DNA from 4 places in the Rhodococcus globerulus genome. Region 2 is predicted to be linked to each of the others. Evidence: riboswitches for the same ligand, from Rfam matches in the RefSeq annotation. Region 2 holds a riboswitch; each other region holds the start of a gene.
What was found. Region 2 has a riboswitch for cobalamin ahead of KYT97_RS08790 (ABC transporter substrate-binding protein). Riboswitches for the same ligand answer to the same signal wherever they lie in the genome.
Positions count from the first base shown of each region.

Region 1 (5,212 bases), 1.8 Mb from region 2:
GTGCTCGAGCGCTGCTTCCCGACCGAATTCCAGGGCTGGAAGGGCAAGCTGCGCGAGATGGTTCCGTCCATCGGCGTCAAGCTCACCGACAACGAAGGACTTTTCAACCAGGTCTGGGATTGGTCCTCGAAGGTGCTCGAGCTCGATTCCTCGGCGTCAACCGATTCTCTTCCGGTCGCGGAGACCGCTGCAACTGTGTGATAGTCGCAACCATGACGGCAACAGCAGCATTGAAGCGTTCATGGGCACTCGACCTCGACAACAAGACTTTCTACGAGTTGTTGAAGCTTCGGGTAGAAGTATTTGTCGTCGAGCAGGCCTGCCCGTACCCCGAGTTGGACGGGCGGGACCTGCTGACGGAAACCCGCCATTTCTGGCTGGAGCAGGACGGCGAGGTGGTGTGCACTCTGCGCCTCCTCGAAGAGCACGACGACGGCACGAAGAGCTTCCGAATCGGTCGACTCTGCACGTCACGTGAAGCACGCGGACAGGGCCATACGACGCGATTGCTGCAAGCTGCGCTGGCCGAAGTGGGCGAAGCGCCGTGCCGCATCAACGCTCAGACCTATCTGGTCGACATGTACAGCAAGCACGGCTTCAAAGCTGACGGCGAAGAATTTATCGAGGACGGTATTCCGCACACCCCGATGCGCCGCGGTGGCGGCGAGGCGTTTGTGCTTGCCAGCTGAAACGCAGTCATACACCCGACCCAGTCGGCTCACGCAATTGTGGGCCGACTAGGGTTTTTTCGATACCGAATGCTCGCGGGGAAGTCCTGTTCGATTCAGGTGCGGTCCCGCCACTGTAAAGATCTCACGAGATCTCAGCCAGATTGCCGCGACGTTCGGATGAAGCCAAGTTCTCGGCGAGGAAACCGAGAGGTGGAGGGATGTCGACGTGCGTGTAGAAGACGATCAGGCAGCGGTGGCGGGTTTCCCGTTCAGCGCGGTAGTAGGCCAGGACCAACTGCGATTGGCGTTGATCCTGTGCGCCGTACACCCCGGAATCGGTGGCGTGCTGGTTCGCGGTGAAAAGGGCACGGCAAAATCCACCGTCGTTCGAGCCTTGACGGCTTTGCTACCGGCTGTCGACGACGCCGGTGTGACGCGTCCGGCCAGGCTGGTCGAACTGCCCGTCGGGGCGACGGAGGACCGCGTGATCGGCTCGATCGACCTCGAGAAGGTATTACGCGACGGTGAGCGCGCCTTCCAGCCCGGACTCCTGGCCGCGGCGCATCAGGGGGTTCTGTACGTCGACGAAGTGAATCTCCTGCACGACCACCTGGTGGACGTTCTTCTCGACGCGGCCGCGATGGGCCGAGTGCATGTCGAGCGGGACGGAATTTCGCACTCCCACGCCGCGAAGTTCGTCCTCGTCGGAACAATGAATCCCGAAGAGGGAGAACTGCGTCCACAGCTGCTGGATCGTTTTGGTCTGGCGGTCGACGTGTCGGCGTCTCGCGACGTGGATGTGCGGATGGAGGTAGTGCGACGACGCCTCGACTACGAGCGCGATCCACAGGCGTTTGCCCGCAGGTATGCGCCGGCCGATCAGGAACTCGCCGCCGAAATCCTTTCTGCGCGTGACAAACTGGATGGCGTGGAGCTGAGCAACCGCGAACTTCGGCGCATCGCGTCGCTGTGCGCGTCGTTCGACGTGGACGGTATGCGCGCCGATCTTGTTCTCGCCCGTACTGCCACCGCTCATGCTGCCTGGCGTGGCGGCAGCGAGGTCGCCGAGGAAGACGTACGAGTCGCAGCGGAACTGACACTGCCGCACCGCCGCCGTCGCGATCCCTTCGACGAGCCGGGCCTCGATCAGCAGCAACTCGACGACGCGATGGATCGTGCAGACGAGGATGCTCGGGCCGGCGAGCCTGAACCACCCGAGAATCCTGAAGGCGGCGAACCTGACGGCGATGAACCCGATGACGGGGGCCCTGATGATGACGGCCCCGACGATGATGGGCCGCAAGACGATCCGGACGGTCCGGGCGGGGGAGTTCGCGCCACCGATCGACCGTCTGCGCCGCCGAGCAGTGCGTTCAAGGCCAAACTTCTCGAAGTTCCTGGTGTCGGTGAGGGTGCGCCAGGCCGGCGTTCGCGCTCCACGTCGTCGCGTGGACGCGTCGTGCGGTCCACCACCGACCGCGGGCACGGTCTGCACCTGACGAGCACGGTGTTTGCCGCTGCGGAATCGCAGATTGCGCGGGGCCGGACGGAGGGCCGTCTGCGGTTGGCGCCGGCCGACCTGCGAGGCGCGATTCGTGAAGGGCGCGAGGGCAATCTGATCGTGTTCGTGGTGGACGCGTCGGGGTCGATGGCGGCGCGCGACCGGCTCTCCGCTGTGACGGGCGCCGTTGTCTCGCTCCTGCGCGACGCTTACCAGCGCCGCGACAAGGTGGCCGTTATCACCGTCCGGGGCCGCGAAGCCGAACTGGTTCTGCCGCCGACGTCGTCCGTGGACATCGCTGTTCGCCGGTTGCAGTCCATGCGAACAGGTGGCAAATCACCACTCGCAGAAGGCTTCTTGCGTGCCCGTGAGGTGATTCTGCGTGAGCGGCTCAGGGATCCGCAGCGCCGCGCGCTCATGGTTGCGCTGACAGACGGGCGTGCCACCGGCGGCAAGGACGCGCTGCACCGCGCTCGCGTTGCCGCGCACTTACTGGCCGATGCATCGGTCGCTTCGATCGTCGTGGACTGCGAAACCGGGCTCGTCCGTTTGGGGTTGGCCGCCGAATTGGCCCGAGAACTACGAGGTGGATGCGTCCGCCTTGCCGAATTGTCAGCTCAGCAGGTCGCGGGTGTCGTCCGCGCCGCCGCCTAACGTTTTCATTTCAGGAGATCACCATGCCTAAAGGCGTTCCCGACACTGTCCCCGACGACGGATTGACCACACGTCAGCGTCGCAACGCGCCGGTGCTTGCCGTCCACACCGGACCGGGAAAGGGCAAGTCCACCGCAGCATTCGGGATGGCGCTGCGTGCCTGGAACCAGGGATTCGACATCGGCGTCTTCCAGTTCGTGAAGAGCGCAAAGTGGAAAGTCGGCGAGGAAGCCGCCTTCCGCGCACTCGGAAACCTGCACGACGAGAGTGGCGTCGGCGGTCCGGTGCAGTGGCACAAGATGGGTGAGGGCTGGTCGTGGACTCGTAAAGCGGGTAGCGAGGAAGACCATGCGGCAGCAGCTGCGGAGGGATGGCAGGAGATCGCCCGTCGCCTCGCCGACGAAACGCACCGTTTCTACGTCCTCGACGAGTTCACCTATCCGCTCAAATGGGGATGGGTCGACGTCGACGAGGTTGTGCAGACCCTGCGTGATCGGCCGGGAAATCAGCATGTGGTGATCACCGGCCGTGACGCGCCGCAGGCGTTGATCGACGCAGCCGACCTGGTGACCGAGATGACCAAGATCAAGCACCCGATGGACGCCGGCCGAAAGGGCCAGCGAGGCATCGAATGGTGAGTTCGTCCACTCCCGCCGTTGTTATCGCCGCACCCGCATCGGGTAGCGGAAAGACCACGGTGGCAACGGGATTGATCGGTGCACTCCGGCGATCCGGCAGCAGTGTTGCACCGTTCAAGGTTGGTCCGGATTACATCGACCCGGGCTATCACGGACTTGCGGCGGGAAGGCCGGGTCGCAACCTCGACACGGTGCTCGTCGGCGAAGAACGCATCGCTCCGCTCTATCAGCACGGCACCGCCGACTGCGATATCGCGGTGGTCGAAGGCGTCATGGGCCTCTTCGACGGCAAGATCGACGAAGCCAATGCGCAGGCATCCGCAGAAGGGTCGACGGCGCAGGTGGCCGTGGTTCTGGGGGCACCGGTTGTTCTGGTCATCGACGCTCGCGGCCACAGCCAGAGCCTGGCCGCCGTGTTGCACGGCTTTGCCACCTACGACGCTAGTGTGCGGATCGGCGGCGTCATCCTCAACCGCGTCGGCAGCGCCCGGCACGAGCAGGTTCTGCGCCACGCGTGCGACAAAGTGGGGATACCGGTACTCGGGGTTGTTCCGCGCCTGGCCGAACTGGAAGTGCCGTCGCGTCACCTGGGGTTGATTCCGGCTGCCGAGCACGGCACCGCGGCAGTCGCCGCCGTGGACGCGATGTCGGAGTTGATCGCAACTCACGTCGATCTCGGCGCGGTGCGCGCATTGGCCGCATCGAATGTTGTTGCACCTGTGTGGGATCCAGTACAGGAAGTGGGGGAGCATCGCAGCTCGCGGCCCGTGGTGGCAATGGCGGGCGGGCCTGCCTTCACCTTCGGGTACGCCGAACATCGTGAACTTCTCAGTGCCGCAGGCGCGGACGTGCAGGTCTTCGATCCGCTGCGCGACGAATTGCCCTCCGGTACTGCCGCGTTGGTCCTTCCCGGCGGATTTCCGGAGGAGCATGCCGTTGACCTCGCGTCGAATACTGTTCTGCTGGCGCAGGTTCGAGAGCTGGCCGCCGGCGGAGCACCGATCCACGCCGAGTGCGCGGGACTGCTCTACCTCGCCCGCAGCCTCGACGGTCATGCCATGGCCGGAGTTGTCGGCGTCGACGCCGTTTTCGGTAAACGACTCACACTCGGTTATCGGGAGGCGGTGGCGTTGACGGACTCGAGTCTCTTTGCGGCGGGTTCGCGTGTCGCCGGGCACGAATTTCACCGAACGTCTCTCGTCAGTGCCGACGCCGACGGGTGCGCAACCGCATGGGGTTGGCGACCGTGGGACGGCGGCGCAGTGCGCGAGGGATTTGTCAACGGTGGAGTTCACGCGTCGTATCTCCACACACACCCGGCGGGTCAGCCCGAGTCGATCGCCACCTTTGTCGAGGCCGCGCGTGGCTGAGGTCTATGTCGGACTCGGGTTCACTACATCTGCCTCTGCTGTCGAGATCGTCGACGCTGTGCGAGGGATACTGCCGCAGGGCGCGACGCTCGTTGGTCTTGCCACCGCCGCGGTCAAAGCCTCCGCCCCGGCGCTGATCGACGCCGCGCAGATCCTGTCAGTCGATGTCGCGGCGTTCACGTCGGAAGAACTTGCAGCCGTGAACGTTCCGTCACCGTCAGCGCGCGTAGAGCAGGCTGTCGGCACTGCGAGCGTTGCCGAGGCGGCAGCGATCCTGGCTACCGGTCACGGACAGTTGACAGTAGGTAAGACCTCGACCGGTGCGGTGACAGTAGCCGTGGCCAGTAAAGTTCCCCCAGCGAGCGCAGGTTTTCCCGC
Region 1 is NZ_CP079698.1:145,614-150,825, forward strand. Features, by position in the region: gene mqo (malate dehydrogenase (quinone)) at 1-201, shown strand, start outside; gene KYT97_RS00610 (GNAT family N-acetyltransferase) at 213-689, shown strand; adenosylcobalamin (AdoCbl) riboswitch at 742-888, shown strand; gene KYT97_RS00615 (VWA domain-containing protein) at 925-2,826, shown strand; gene cobO (cob(I)yrinic acid a,c-diamide adenosyltransferase) at 2,850-3,464, shown strand; gene KYT97_RS00625 (cobyrinic acid a,c-diamide synthase CobB) at 3,458-4,834, shown strand; gene KYT97_RS00630 (cobalamin biosynthesis protein) at 4,827-5,212, shown strand, end outside.
Region 1: it holds a riboswitch for cobalamin, as region 2 does, so the genes downstream of both, KYT97_RS00615 (VWA domain-containing protein) here and KYT97_RS08790 (ABC transporter substrate-binding protein) in region 2, are expected to answer to the same signal.

Region 2 (5,212 bases):
CAGCGGGATCATCGCGCCGACAAAGGCCGCGACGGGAATCGTGAAAACGCCCAGGACACCGACACCGATACCCAGCACGGAAACCAGCACCACCATGAAACCCGCGCCGGACGACACACCGAGAAGGTACGGATCGGCCAACGGATTGCGGGTGACCGCCTGTGCCACCGCACCTGAGAGCGCCAACGACGCACCCACCACGGCAGCGGTGAGGGCGCGCGGCAGGCGGGAGTCGATCACTATCGACTCCCGCGCCGCCGTCCACCAGGTCTCGAAAGTCCCTGGCGCCAAGCGTGCTCCGACTATCGCCCACACGTCACCGACGGGAATGCGCACCGACCCGAACGACACCGCCAACCCCAGCATGGCTGCCAGGGCTACCAGCAGTCCGGCCAGCAGAGCGCCGTAACCGGAACGTGAAAGTGTCACTTCGCCGGGTCAGTGCCTGCAGTAGCAGCACCCGGATGGAAAGCGCTCGCAATGGTCTGTGCCGAGCGCACCAAACGGGAACTCTCGAAGAGATCGGCAAGAGGCACCACGACAAATCGGTTCTGCGCGACAGCCGGAGTGGTTGCCATCAACGGCTGGGACCGCAGGAAGTCGATCTTCTGATCCGCTGTCTTGTCTCCGTAGTCGATGACGACGATCGCCTGGGGCGCGCGCTCGGCAACAGCCTCCCAGCTTGCATCGATGTAGGGCTTGGCACCCTCGGAGAAGATGTTTGTCACGCCGGAGTACTCGGCAACCAGTTGCCCGACGCCGACGCCACCGATCGTGGTCGGAACATCCTCACCGCTGTCGTAGAAGAACGCGGATACCGGCGCGGCATCGCCGATCGACGCGCGGACTGCGTCAAGGCCAGAGCTGATCTGTTCGGCTACGGCGCGAGCGGAATCCTCGACACCCAAGACCCGGCCGAGTTGGGTGTAGTCGTTCTCGAGCAGTCCGATATCGGGGAAACCGGTGCCGCAGTATTCCGAGAAGAGGAAGGTATTGATCCCTTTCTCGGCAAACGCGTCGCGTGATCTTCCCTGCTTCTCGTTGAATGCGCTGGTCATTCCGCCGACAACGAAGTCGGGATCCACGTCCAGAATCTGCTCGGCGCTCGGGAAGGTATCGGACAGACTGGGGATCTTATTGAACTGTTCGGCGGTCTCCGCGGTGGGCGGGTTGTCGCTGTATGCCCGTCCGACAATGCGGTCACCCGCGCCGATCTCGATAAGTGCTTCGGTGACATGGCCGTTCAAGGACACAATTCTCTGCGGCGGCGAATCGAAGACCAGTTCACGGTCGCAATTGGTGATGCTGACCGGCTGAGCGAACGACTCCGTCGACGCAGAGTTTTCGGTTGCCTCACCTTTCGAACAACCGGCGGCCATCAACGCAGTCGCGATCAACACGACAACGGCGCGGGTGGGGGAAATCTTGAGTGACACGGGACCTCGCAAAAGGGCTCAGAGCCACGAATGAGAATCCTGGGAGAACACCCACCACGTATAGGGAATCCGCGGGCAGTGCTCTCGCTGGACTTCCGGTTCGTAGACCACGACGAATGGATGTCGCACACCACGCGGCGGGCATTCGGGCTCATTCGTTCTCGATGATTCGAGAACGAACCTACCGTTGCGGGTCAGCGCCGGAATTGGACCGGCTTCCCCCACACGCATGGCTTGCAAGTGCTTCCAGCAGTATGCCTGACACATCCGAACCGAATCGCAGGCGGCCTCGCCGCGTACATTCCGGACTCTCTCCAGAGCACGGTATTCCGCCACGGACCTCGAAAAAGGATTAGCATGCGGTACCACCGAAATTCGGAAACTCTGGACAGATCGGAATAGACGTGAAAAAGATTCTGAATTCCCTTTCCGAGGACGAATACGTGTTGATCCTCGAGACCAAAAAGGATCAGATTGCCGAACTCGACGAAGACGAACTGATCGCCCTGCACACGCGCATTCGTCGAGCCCGCAACAAGTACACAAAGTTGTACCGACGTGCGGGTTCGGCAAAAGTGGCCGAGAAGAAGGGACGCGGATCCGGTAAGTCGGCAAATGCGCGCAACGCCGGCAAAGCAGAAGTTTTCGAAGACGCGCTCAGCAGAGTGAGCCGCCGGCTGGCAGCGGTCTCGCGCCAGAGCGCCCGAGAGCTCAAGGACGAGCGGCTGGGTCGCGCTCGCAAGGACGCACCGTCCTTCAGCGACATCGACACGGGTAACGGAAAGGTCGCGTCCGCGGGCAAGGCTCGCGTCGACGAAACTCGTAGTTCTCCGGGCAAGAAGAAGTTCGAAGCGTCCAGTATCGCCGCCGGTGCACGGCGTCAGGCCAAGAAGGACAATCGCTGACTCCACGCACCAGGTATTAGCCGATGTTGCCGCTGAACGTGACTTACGTTCAGCGGCAACGGTGTGTCATGCCCAGAATCCCTCCCCGGATACAGAATCCCTCCCCCCGATACAGTCGGTACGGCCATGTCCGAAAATTTCACCGGAGTTGATCAATGACACGCTGGGCCCAAACCGTCGTTTCCCGAAAATGGTGGGTGCTCTCGCTCGCAGTTCTCATCGTGCTGATCAGTGGCGTGTGGGGTCTCGGAGTATTCGGAAAGCTCAGCCAAGGAGGGTTTGTCGACCCGGGTAGCGACTCCGCGAAGGTCGCAGCAATCGTCGAGGAAAACCTCGGACCGCAAACCGCGGACATCATTGCGATCTACACACCGACCGACGGCCGAAGTCTCGACGACATCGGCCCGGCGGTGACAGCCACCGTCGACGAATTCACGGCCAACGTCCCGACGGCCTCGGTGAAGTCGTATTGGACCGCCGACGCCGCGACCAAGGCAAATCTGGTCTCCAACGACGGAACGATGGGCGCGGTTGCCATCACCTTGGCACCGGATTCCGGAGTCACCTCCGCCACTTTTTCCGATCTGCTCCCCACGCTCGAAGTGGAAGGCGCGCAAGCACAATTCGCTGGAAACACGGTAGTCGGTGTCGCCTTCAACACCACGCTGGAGAAGGATCTTGTTGTCGCGGAGGCCATAGCCATCCCGATCACCCTCGTGTTGTTGGTCTTCATCTTCGGCGGTCTTGTCGCTGCAGCCGTACCGGTTTTTGTCGGAGTTCTGAGCGTGCTGAGCGCCTTGGCCGTACTGCGAGTTCTGACGTCGGTCACCGAGGTCAGTTCGTTCTCGATCAACGTGGCCTCACTGCTGGGGCTCGGCCTTGCCATCGACTACGGATTGTTTGTCGTCGGGCGATACCGCGAGGAACTGAACTCCGGTTCCGAACCGGGTGCCGCAGCCACCCGCACGGTCCTGACGGCCGGTCGTACCGTGATGTTCTCGGGGCTGCTGCTGATCTGCGCGTTCAGCGGCATGCTCGTGTTCCCCCAAGCTGTGATTCGTTCACTCGGGTTCGGCGCCATCGCCGCCGTGCTGAGCGCGGCAGTACTGTCGCTGACCGCGGTACCCGCCTTGCTTGCCATTCTGGGCCACCGCATCAACTCGTTGACGTGGCGCAAGGGCGCAGCCCAACGCGGAGAAGAACGTTCACGCAGGTTCTGGGGTCGCGTCGTCACGTGGGTGATGAAACGACCTGTTGCCGTATCGATCACGATTGTCACCCTGCTTCTCGTACTGGCGTCGCCGCTGCTGGGCGCGCGACTTGGCGAACTCTCGTACACCGCATTGCCCACCGACGACCCCGCTCGTACTGCAATGGACACGCTGGTCAACGAATTTCCCCAGACCGGGAACGGCGCAACACTGATCCTGCAGGCGGAGGGCGATACCGTACTCAACCCTGCCGAAGGCACGGCAATAGCCGAAGCCGCAAGCCAAGTCGAGGGCATCGCGCAGGCTACCGTCGTCGCGAGCACCAACTCGCTGATCGCAATCCAAGCGTTCTACAGCGAAGGATCCACGCCGCAGTCCCAAAGTGACGCTGTCACCGACCTACGCGAGATACCTGCGCCCGACGGCGCCGAATTATTGGTCGGCGGCGGGCAAGCCACCGTCGACGACGGCAACAACGCTGTCCTGCACTGGTTGCCGGTCATGATTCTGATCATGGTCGGTTCAACCCTGATTCTGCTGTTCCTCGCCTTCGGATCAATTGTGTTGCCCATCAAGGCTGTGCTGATGGCTGCCTTGAGCTTGGCAACCACCTTCGGCGTCCTCACCTTCGTCTTCCAGGAGGGCCACGGCGTCGAACTTCTCGGTGTCAGCCAGACACCGCTCGAAGCAACATTTGTTGTCCTGATCCTGGCCGTTGTCTTCGGACTGTCCACCGACTACGAGGTTTTCCTCATGTCGCGCATGGTCGAAGCGAAGAACGACGGCGCGACAACGGAAGAGGCCGTCAAGTTCGGCACCGAGCGAACGGGCCGCATCGTGACGGCCGCAGCACTGCTCCTCATCGTCGTGACGGGCGCTTTTGCCATGTCAGGTCTTGGAGTAATGAAGTTCCTCGGAGTCGGCATGATCGTGGCACTGATCGTCGACGCAACCATCATCCGCATGCTCCTCGTTCCGTCCCTGGTGAAGCTCATGGGCGAAGCAAACTGGTGGGCGCCGGCGTGGATGAAGAAAATCCACGCGAAGGTCGGCATCGGGCACTGACCCGCTCCTGGTTTTCCCCGATCGGGTAGTCATCCTCGAGGATGACTACCCGATTGCGTAAATGGATCTCTGGGGCGATGTTCTTCGGCGCCAGGGTCGTCAGACTTGAAGCATGACAATTTTCGAGTGGATTCTCACCGTCCCCGCCATCGCCGTCGGCGGGGCATTCCTGTTCTCAGGCATCGTCACGGCGGGACTGGACTTCGACGCCGACGACGGAATCCTGGTGAACTGATGTACGACTGCGACTGATCACGACTGCGACTAATTAAGAATCAGACCCGAACCCAGTTCGCGAACGGACGTGGCAACAACGGGCCGAACAGGTTTGGGATCCGCCCCACAGCTGGGTGGACGCGGAGCCAACTCCGACGTCTGCGTTTCCACTTCCCAACTCCGACCGTCGACGTGCTCGACGATGCACAGCTGACCACCCAGATCGTCCACAGTCAGATCGTCGATACCGCAGGGAATGTACTGCCGGACAGCAATTTCCGCGACCTGTCCCACCGAGTTCCACGGACTCCGGCCCCGCAACCCGGGAAGATGAACTTGACCGCGAACCGCTGACTCCACCGCCGCAAGGCTTTCCGCC
Region 2 is NZ_CP079698.1:1,922,219-1,927,430, forward strand. Features, by position in the region: gene KYT97_RS08785 (FecCD family ABC transporter permease) at 1-429, opposite strand, end outside; gene KYT97_RS08790 (ABC transporter substrate-binding protein) at 426-1,379, opposite strand; cobalamin riboswitch at 1,555-1,682, opposite strand; gene KYT97_RS08795 (hypothetical protein) at 1,841-2,341, shown strand; gene KYT97_RS08800 (MMPL family transporter) at 2,497-4,617, shown strand; gene KYT97_RS31065 (hypothetical protein) at 4,730-4,852, shown strand; gene KYT97_RS08805 (ferredoxin family protein) at 4,882-5,212, opposite strand, start outside.

Region 3 (5,212 bases), 930 kb from region 2:
GGTACCCACCCGGATGGTCGATGGTTTCGGTCGTGACGGGATACACGAGGTGTTCCTCGATCTGGCCCTCGCGCATGTACGGAGCAGCAACCCCGCGGGAAATGCTCTTACCGTGCCGCGCGGAATGGAATGCGATGACGTCGGCCTCGCCGATCACTCGGGCAGCTTTGACGGTCACCAACTCCGGATCGCCGGGTCCGATGCCGACTCCCCACAACTTGCCTTCGCTCATTCTTGTTCGCTCGCAATCGCATTGACGACAGCCGCGGTGACGGCACTGCCGCCGCGTCGGCCTCTCAGTATCAAATGGTCTATGCCGCTGGGGTGTCCGATCAGCGCTTCTTTGGATTCTGCGGATCCGATGAATCCCACGGGTCCGCCGACGATAGCAGCAGGCCGCGGTCCGCCCGCCTCGATCAGGTTGAGGAGATGGAACAGCGCGGTCGGCGCATTGCCGATCGCGACCACGGCGCCTTCGAGTTTCGGGCCCCACAGTTCGATAGCCGCCGCAGAGCGTGTGTTGTCGATTGTGTTCGCCAGCAAGGGAACCTGCGGATCGCGCAGTGTGCAGATCACGTCGTTGTCGGCGGGCAGACGCTTACGGGTAATGCCGGCGGCGACCATGTTCGCATCACAGAAGATCGGCGCACCCGCTCGCAGGGCAGCCCTCGCGACGGTGACGACGTTGGGTGTGAACGCGATGTCGTCGACCAGGTCGACCTGACCACTCGCATGGATCATCCGCACAACAGCTTGCGAGACATCCGCCGGAAAACGGCTCAGGTCGGCTTCGGCCCGAATTGTGGCAAAGGACTGGCGATAAATTTCTGCGCCGTCACGGATGTACTCGATCATGGGGCACAGGATAGAGGTATCACTGATCGGTCTGATTCACCCGGTAACCGTCGGTCGTCGCAATCACGTCGGCTACTTTCGCGCGGGGGCGCCCGCAGGAACGGTCACAGCCCGCCCAGTGCTGCCGGCCTTCGATCGGTAGTGAGCCCTGCTCGACGGCTTCGATGGCGTCCGCCCGGACATCGGCGAGCGACTTCTCGCATCCAGGGCTTCCGGTGCAGGCTGTGACGTCGAGCCACGGCGAATTCTCGTCGAAGATCAAGCCCATCGGAGCGAGAACTCGCACCACCTGCTCGGCTGCGCCTTCGTCGAGATCGAAGATCATGATCGAGCGCCACGGCGTCACGACCACGGGTTTTTCGATGGCGGCGAGGAATTCGGCGAGTCGTGCATCCAGGAGTCCGAAGCGGAGTCCGCCGCCTAATGCGACGGTTCCGTCGCGTTGTTCGAGCCATCCGATCGACGGCCCCGCATCCGGGGCGAGGTCGACGGCACCGGCAAATTCCGCTGAAAGGCCCAGATGATCGATCGTTCGAGCGATTCCGTCTGGCACTTCGGCCAGTCGCCAGTGCTTGTCCCGAAGATTCAGGAACGCGTGCGCGGCCTCGAGGAGCAACGGCACAGCGTCGTCGACATGGACAAGGTGGTTCGTGCGATGCCCCGCGAGGACGAGTGAGTGCTCGGATTCGCTGTGGGCGTGCAGTCCGAAATCGCCGTGCAGACCGCTGATGTCGCCGCGGCCGTCGTCGAGTGTGAACAGTGTTCGTCCTGGTAGCTGCGCCAACGCGGGGTCCGACTGCACCGCCGCGTCAAGAGTGCGAACCAGCTCACGCACATCGGCGACACCCCCGATTCGGCCGGACAGCGGCGACGCCAGAATGTTGCGAACCCGCTCATGCGTTGCCGAGGGGAGCAAACCAGCGGACGCGATCCGGTCGGCGAATACGCGGGGGTCCTTGACGGCTCGGAGCTGAATATTCCCACGTGAGGTGAGTTCCATCTGACCGTTGCCCACGTCGCGGGCAGCCTCGGCCAGCGTTTGCAATTGGTGTGGAGCCAAAGCGCCGCCGGGTAGGCGCACGCGCGCCAACGGGCCGTCTGCGGCCTGGTGGACCTGCAGCGCTCCAGGGCACGCGTCTGGCTGAGAACGGTCTGTGGACATGGTTCAAGGGTACGACCGTGCAGAGCACGGACCCGCGACCGGTAGCATCACGGTCAACCAGTGACAGCAGGTGAGGAAACCGGTGAGATTCCGGTGCGGTCGCGCCACTGTGAGTGTGTACAAGCGGAAGTGTTTCCGTTCGTAAACACGAGTCAGACCCTCAACTGCTGTCCATGAAAGATCTTTTTCACGGGGCGCGAAACCCCAGGAAGGTTTCACCTGTGATTCTTCTGCTCTCGACGTCCGACACCGATCTGCTGAGCGCTCGCGCAAGCCAGGACAACGGAGACGGCGTTTCGTATCGCTGGGCAAACCCCTCCAGGCTGCTGGTTTCCGAGGATCTACCCGGCTTGCTCGACGGCGTCGATCTTGTGATCGTGCGCATCCTCGGCAGCCGTCGGAGCTGGGAAGACGGTCTGGACATGGTCCTGGCCAGTGGCCTGCCCGTCGTGGTGCTCGGCGGCGAACACGCGCCTGATGCCGACCTCATGGAGTGCTCGACTGTCTCCCCGGGCGTTGCGGCTGAAGCGCACAATTACCTGGCCGAGGGCGGCGCAGACAACCTGGCGCAGCTGCACCACTTCCTGTCCGACACAGTGCTGCTCACCGGTCACGGCTTCGAGGCCCCGACGCGGCTGCCGTCGTGGGGAATCGCTGAATTTGCCCCCGACATCAGCGACAACAGTGGTCCCGTCATCGCGGTTCTCTACTACCGCGCCCAGCACCTCGCCGGGAATACCCGCTACGTCCAGGCGCTCTGCGACGCGATTGCCGATGCCGGCGGCACCGCGCTCCCGATCTACTGCGCCTCGCTGCGCAGCGCCGAAGCCGAATTGCTGACCACACTTCGCCGGGCCGACGCCATGGTCGTGACGGTTCTCGCGGCCGGCGGAACCAAGCCGGCCACCGCATCCGCGGGCGGCGACGACGAAGCGTGGGACGTGGCAGCACTCGCCGCATTGGACGTTCCGATCTTGCAGGGACTGTGCCTGACCAGCAGCCGCGCCACCTGGGATGCCAACGACGACGGATTGTCGCCGCTCGATGTCGCGACGCAGGTTGCGGTCCCCGAATTCGACGGACGCATCATCACGGTGCCGTTCTCGTTCAAGGAAATCGATTCCGACGGACTGTCCACGTACATGCCTGATCCGGAGCGCGCAGCCCGCGTGGCCGGCATCGCGGTGCGTCACGGCAAGTTGCGTCATATTCCGACGCCGGAGCGCCGTGTTGCCTTGATGCTGTCGGCCTACCCCACCAAGCACGCTCGCATCGGCAATGCCGTTGGCCTCGATACACCTGCCAGCGCAATCGACCTGCTCACCGAAATGCGTAGCGCTGGTTACGATCTCGGACCCACCGACGGACCGGACTCGGTTCCCGGGTTGGCCGCCAAGGATGGCGACGCGCTGATTCACGCGTTGATCGCCGCAGGCGGGCAGGATCCCGACTGGCTCACGGCCGAGCATCTCGAGGGCAACCCGATCCGCATTTCGGCGGCGCGATACCGCGAGTGGTTCGCCACCCTGCCTGAAGATCTGCGCAGTGGTGTCGAGGAGCACTGGGGCGAAGCGCCCGGCGAGCTGTACGTCGATCGCTCGCAGGACCCGGACGGCGAAATCGTCATTGCGGCACTGCGATTCAACAACATCGTGCTCATGGTCCAGCCGCCGCGGGGATTCGGTGAAAAGCCTGTCGCGATCTACCACGATCCTGATCTGCCACCGAGCCACCACTACCTCGCCGCGTACCGCTGGATCGCTGCAACCCCGGATAACGGCGGATTTGGTGCCGACGCGGTTGTTCACCTGGGCAAGCACGGAAACCTCGAATGGCTGCCAGGCAAGACGCTCGGCATGTCCAGCAACTGCGGCACCGACGCCGCTCTCGGTGACCTGCCCCTTATCTACCCGTTCCTGGTCAACGACCCGGGTGAGGGAACCCAGGCAAAGCGTCGGGCGCACGCGACGCTCGTCGATCACCTGATCCCACCGATGGCCCGCGCCGAAAGCTACGGCGACATTTCCCGCCTCGAACAACTACTCGACGAGCACTCCAACATCTCCGCGCTGGACCCGTCCAAGCTCCCGGCCATCCGCCAGCAGATCTGGACCCTGATGCGGGCCGCCAAGATGGACCACGACCTCGGACTTGCCGAACGTCCCGAAGAAGACGTGTTCGACGACATGCTCCTGCACGTGGACGGCTGGCTGTGCGAGATCAAGGACGTCCAGATCCGCGACGGTCTGCACATTCTCGGCCGCGCACCCGAGGGCGACGCCGAGATCGAACTGGTCCTCGCGATGCTGCGGGCACGCCAGATGTGGGGCGGCGAGCAGAGCGTCCCAGGTCTGCGCGAGGCTCTCGGACTCAGCGAAGACGGCGACGAATCACGTAATCGCGTCGACGACATCGAAGAAAAGGCGCACGCTCTGGTTCGCGCGATGTCGGAAGCCGCGTGGAATCCTGCTGCGGCAGAAGAACTCAGCGACGACCTCACCGTCGTGAAGATCCTTCAGTTCGCCGCCACTGAAGTGGTTCCGCGCCTGCGACAGACGAACAACGAGATCAAGCAGGTCCTGCACGCGCTCGACGGCGGTTTCATCGCGGCCGGTCCGAGTGGCTCACCGCTGCGCGGATTGATCAACGTGCTCCCCACTGGTCGCAACTTCTACTCGGTCGATCCCAAAGCAGTTCCCTCGCGATTGGCGTGGGAGACCGGCCAGGCAATGGCGGAGTCTCTCGCCGCGCGCTACCTGGCCGATCACGGCGAGTACCCGCGCTCGGTGGGGCTGTCCGTGTGGGGTACCGCCGCCATGCGTACCTCAGGCGACGACATCGCAGAAGTGTTTGCACTCCTCGGTGTTCGCCCCGTCTGGGACGAAGCCAGCCGACGCGTCGTCAACCTCGAGGTCATCGACCTCGAAGAACTCGGCCGCCCGCGTATCGATGTCACAGTCCGCATCTCCGGCTTCTTCCGCGACGCGTTCCCGCACGTCCTGGCGCTCCTCGACGACGCTGTCCAGTTGGTCGCAGCGCTGGACGAAACGGATGAGCAGAACTACATCCGCGCCCACGCCCAGGCAGACCTCGCCGAACACGGAGACGCGCGACGTGCAACCACGCGTATTTTCGGCTCCAAGCCCGGAACCTACGGCGCTGGTCTGCTGCAACTCATCGACTCCAAGACGTGGC
Region 3 is NZ_CP079698.1:993,665-998,876, reverse strand. Features, by position in the region: gene cobJ (precorrin-3B C(17)-methyltransferase) at 1-232, opposite strand, end outside; gene KYT97_RS04435 (precorrin-8X methylmutase) at 229-855, opposite strand; gene cobG (precorrin-3B synthase) at 875-2,017, opposite strand; cobalamin riboswitch at 2,069-2,199, shown strand; gene cobN (cobaltochelatase subunit CobN) at 2,239-5,212, shown strand, end outside.
Region 3: it holds a riboswitch for cobalamin, as region 2 does, so the genes downstream of both, cobN (cobaltochelatase subunit CobN) here and KYT97_RS08790 (ABC transporter substrate-binding protein) in region 2, are expected to answer to the same signal.

Region 4 (5,212 bases), 3.1 Mb from region 2:
TACCTGCGTCTTCTGCAACATCATCTCGGCAGACGAGCCCGCAATTCGTGTTTTCGAAACCGAAACCGTGCTCGCTTTTCTCGACGCCCGCCCGGTCAGTCGCGGACACACCCTTGTTGTGCCCAAACGCCACGCCACCAACCTCGACGGACTCGAAAACCACGAGGGCGCAGAGATGTTCCGGGTAGGCACACTCATCGCCGGCGCGCTGCGGAGCTGCGACATCGCCGCAGACGGCGTCAACATCCTGGTCAACGACGGTCGTGCTGCCGGTCAGACCGTCTTTCACTCCCATCTGCACGTCGTGCCGCGACACAGCGGAGACAAAGCCAAGTTCGCAGCCGGGCTCCTGGCGAGGCGAGCCGTCGAACTCGAAGAAGCGGGAGCGTCGATCCGAAGTCAGCTCTGATCAACCAGGAACGCCGTCACTTCGTCGCGGTACCGGTCTGGTTGATCATCGTGGACAAGGTGACCGGCGTCGGCAATGCGCACATACCGAGTCCCCGGACGCTCTGCCATCTCGCGCATCTGGCCTTGCGGGGTAATCGTGAACTCACCCTCGACGAGAAGGGTGGGCACCTCGATTGCACTCCACTGATCCCAGAAATGTCGCGTGCCCCATTCTTCCGAGATATCGCGGAAGGTCGACACGTCACCGTGCAGGTACCACCCGTCGTCGCGGCGGTCGAACGAATCCAGAAAGTATTGTCCCGCAACCGGACCGAAGAATTCCTTCACCGCGTCATCGGTGGCAAACGGCTGCGGCCACGACGACACCATCTGAGCCCAGTCCTCCGCAGTGCGCCCGCGGAAATCCGGTGCCATGTCCTCGAGAACCAACGCACGCACTCGGTCCGGATGTGCGGCGGCAAAACACCACGCGTGCAGGGCACCCATCGAGTGCCCGATCACGATCATCGGCTCGTCGATGATCGTGACGGCCGACGCAAGGTCTTCGACAAAGGCCTCGGTCGTCAATTCTGCGGGCGCCGGCCGTCCGTGACCGGCCGCGTCGAACGTGTAGACGTGGCCGAACTCGCGAATCCAGGGCACATGGCGGCGCCACGTCCGGGCACTACCCATGAGGCCGTGCAACAACAGAATCGGCTGGCCGGTACCACCTTCGTCATGCAACACGAATGTCACCGTACGCGGTGGAGCCGCGCGGTAATGTCGCTTACATGGCAGTCGTGAAGATCAATGCAATCGAAATCCCCGAGGGCGCGGGCCCCGAACTGGAAAAGCGCTTCGCAGCACGCGCTCATGCCGTGGAGAACTCTCCCGGATTCCTCGGATTCCAGCTCCTGCGCCCCACCGCCGGAGAGAACCGCTACTTCGTGGTCACGCAGTGGGAAAACGAAGAGGCGTTCGCCGACTGGCGTGACGGCCCGGCCCGCGCAGCGCACTCGGGTGAGCGCGCCAAGCCCGTCGCCTCGGGAGCGTCGCTGCTCGAGTTCGAGGTCGTTCTGGACGTCCCCGCCAAGAGTTGATCCGTGATCGTGAAGGGTTTTGGTCGCCTAGCGAACAAAATCCTTCACGATTTTCGTGTGTTCACTGCTAAAGTGCGCTCTGTACACGCGATGGTCGACAGGAATCCGGTGAAAGCCCGGAGCGGTCGCGCCACTGTAATTCGAGGTGAAACCACCTCGACAGCCAGACACTCCGGCCATCGCATTTGACCTAGGGGACGCGAAAATCCCAGGAGGCTTCGATGGCACTCGCCTACTCTCCCGACTCGTCGATCGATTCGACTCGTCTTGCCTTCCTCGCCGCAGCTGTTGTGCTGTTCGCGATGCTGGCTCTCTACCTGGTCGGATTCGACCAGGGCGCAATCTCACGCACAGGCATGTACATGCATGAGCTGATGCACGACGGACGCCACTTGATGGGCCTCCCGTGCCACTAGTCGACAATTTCACGAAGCTTCTGATTCGTGGCTTGTTGGCTGGTTTGATCGCAGGCATCCTTGCCGGCGGAGTTGCATTTGTGCTGGGTGAACCGCACGTCAACGCTGCCATCGCGATCGAAGAAGCCAACAGTGCCGCCGGCGAAACTGCCGGACACTCGCACGGCGACGAAGAAGCTCCACTCGTCAGTCGTGACGGTCAACGCGCTGGACTCTTCCTCGCAACGTCGCTCGCGGGCTTGGCCCTCGGTGCCATCTTCGCCGTAGTCGCCAACTACGCGCGGCGGATCACCACCATGTCCGGACCGTTGTTGGTGATGGCCATCGCACTGGGAGGCTGGCTCGCCATCGAGGCGGTGCCCTTCTTCAAGTACCCGGCCAACCCACCAGCCGTCGGCGATCCCGACACGATCAACCAGCGAACCTGGCTGTGGCTCGCGACCGTGATCCTCGGACTGCTGGCCGTCACCGCGGCCGCCGCGGCGGCAAAAGCTGTATCCGCCCACGAGTTCCTCAGTGTGCGCGTCGCCGCTCCGGTGGCTGCGTTCCTTGTCATCGTGGCAATCGGTTACCTCTCGCTGCCCACGATCAACGAGGTGGGCGACGACTTCCCGGCAACTCTGCTGTGGGAGTTCCGCCTCTCGTCCCTCGCTACACAGGCAACCTTGTGGCTTGCACTCGGATTGGCATTTGCCTTCCTCACCGAGCGCGCGACCAAGGATGCCGATGTCGCGAAAAAGTTCGCCCTGCGCTGACCCTGCTGTGCGCCTTTGTTAACCACGGGCGGTTAACAAAGGCGCACAGCAGTTTGTTTTCAGCTCAGATGATGCACTTCCTGCAGCCCGTACACCGGCGTCGGAATGCCCTCGTAGCGCGCCTTCAACTGCAGCGCCAGATACAGCGAGTAGTGGCGAGACTGATGCAGATTGCCGCCGTGAAACCACAGCGCTTCCTGCTGCGTCGGCTTCCACATGTTGCGCTGCTCGCCCTCCCACGGTCCTGGATCCTTGGTGGTGTTCGACCCCAGGCCCCAGACCTTGCCCACCTTGTCGGCAGTGTCCTGACCGATCAGATCGGCCACCCAGCCGTTCATCGAGCCGTAGCCGGTTGCGTAGACCACCACGTCGGCCGGTAGTTCCGTTCCGTCTTCGAGAATCACGCTGTTCTCGGTCAGCTCACAAATGTTGCCGTGCGCGAGCTTGATGTCCCCGTTCGCGACCAGTTCGGCAGCGCCGACGTCGATGTAGTAACCCGAGCCGCGTCGTAGGTACTTCATGAACAGGCCAGAACCGTCGTCGCCCCAGTCGTGCTCGAAGCCGGCCTTTTCGAGGCGATCGTAGAAGTCCTTGTCGCGCTCACGGATTGCGTCGTACACCGGGATCTGGAACTCGTGCATGATCCGGTACGGCAGCGAACCGAACGTGAGGTCGGCCTTGTGTGTCGTCATACCGGCGGCGAGTGCGCGTTCCGAATACAGATCACCCAAGCCCAGATCCATCAGCGAATCCGACTTCACGATGTGCGTCGAACTGCGCTGCACCATCGTCACGTCGATGCCGTTCTCCCACAGAGCGCCGCAGATGTCGTGCGAGGAGTTGTTCGCCCCGATGACCACAACCTTCTTGCCCACGTACTGATCCGGGCCGGGGTGCTTGCTCGAGTGGTGCTGATCGCCCAGGAACTTGTCCTGCCCGGGGAAGGTCGGAACATTGGCCTTGCCGGACATACCGGTCGCCATCACCAACTGCTTGGGACGCAACGTCAGCTTCTCGCCGTTGCGGTTGACCTCGACGGTCCATTCCTGGGCCTTCTCGTCGAATGACGCCGACGTGCAGGTCGTGGAACTCCAGTACGGAACCTCCATGACCTTGGTGTACATCTCGAGCCAGTCGCCGATCTTGTCCTTGGGCGCGAACACCGGCCAGTTGTCGGGGAACGGCATGTAGGGCAGGTGGTCGTACCAAACCGGATCGTGCAGGCACAGGGACTTGTAGCGTCCGCGCCACTGATCCCCCGGCCGCTCGTGGCTGTCGATCACGATGGCCGGAACTCCGAGCTGACGCATGCGCGCTCCGAGCGCGATTCCGCCCTGGCCGCCGCCGACGATCACGACGTAAGGCTGTGTGGTGTAGCCGAGTTCGCGGTCCTCGATCTCCTTCTGTTCGGCCCAGGTGATGCGGTCCGGGTCTGCCCCGTGCTTCGCGCCGCGTGGCCGGCGGGTGCCCTTGCCCTCTTCGTGTCCCTTGAGTTCCTGCAATGACGTCAGCAGTGTCCAAGCAACAGGATCGCCGAGTTCGTCCTTGAGCCGAAGGTGTCCGTGCGCGCGGCCCGTCGAGGTCTCGAATTCGATCCAGGCCGACGTGACGCCGTCGGCTTCGTCGGGGGTCTCGGTGGTCCGGAATCCTGAAGGATCAGTGTCGTCGAGACGCTCGGAAAGCATGTCGGCAATCTGCTCGCGACCTTCGACGGTCTTGATGTTCCAGGTGAACGAAACCAAGTCTCGCCAGAAGCTGTCGAGGGCGAATTTTGCTGCGACCCGTTCGATGTCACGAGCGGCGAGCGCCGACTCGAAATCCGCCAGCCAGGCGTCGACGCGCTCCTGAGGTGTCACAGCCGTCGAGCTTTCCGCGGCTACGACTGCGGAATCGATGGTTTGCGTCATCACTTCTCCTTCTTTGGGAATGTGATACACAGCACATCGCATAAGTGGCCCGGGTCACAAGCGTTGCAATCCGTTGCAATCCCCGGGCCGTTGAAGTTCTCCCGGACTGTGCCCCGCTACGTTCGCGGCCAGGGACGTCCGGCTAGTTTCTCGACGTCGGAATTGAACCTCCGAAGCCACATCGCAAACGTCGCCACATCCTCAGGTTCCCAATCGGCCACGACCCGATCCAGGCCGTCCACGTTGCCAGCCCGATCCGCACCGAGTCGGCGCATCCCCTCGTCGGTGATGCGGAACTTTCGCGCCATACCGCCATCGGGGTCGGAAATACGTTGAACCAAACCCGAATTCACCATTGCGGACGTCTGGCGACTGAGTGTCGATGTATCCAGCCCGAAGGCCTCGCCGAGTTCACCGATCGACATAGGGCCTTGCATGTCGATGCGACTGAGCAACGTGTAAGCACTTCGATCGAGGTGATTGCCACCATGCTTGTACTGCGGCGGATGGAGGCCGACGTATCGCCCGAGCAGCATGGTTTCGAACTCGATCAAATGCGTGGGCTTGTCCATGCCAGTCCTTCTACCGATCCATTCTCGATCCGCGCACCGAATCTCGACACGACGGGCATCGGCGGCGCACTC
Region 4 is NZ_CP079698.1:4,988,637-4,993,848, reverse strand. Features, by position in the region: gene KYT97_RS22755 (HIT family protein) at 1-409, shown strand, start outside; gene KYT97_RS22750 (alpha/beta fold hydrolase) at 400-1,137, opposite strand; gene mhuD (mycobilin-forming heme oxygenase MhuD) at 1,182-1,490, shown strand; cobalamin riboswitch at 1,565-1,685, shown strand; gene KYT97_RS22740 (CbtB domain-containing protein) at 1,712-1,906, shown strand; gene KYT97_RS22735 (CbtA family protein) at 1,897-2,661, shown strand; gene KYT97_RS22730 (flavin-containing monooxygenase) at 2,721-4,568, opposite strand; gene KYT97_RS22725 (MarR family winged helix-turn-helix transcriptional regulator) at 4,685-5,140, opposite strand; partial or broken gene KYT97_RS22720 (hypothetical protein) at 5,195-5,212, shown strand, end outside.
Region 4: it holds a riboswitch for cobalamin, as region 2 does, so the genes downstream of both, KYT97_RS22740 (CbtB domain-containing protein) here and KYT97_RS08790 (ABC transporter substrate-binding protein) in region 2, are expected to answer to the same signal.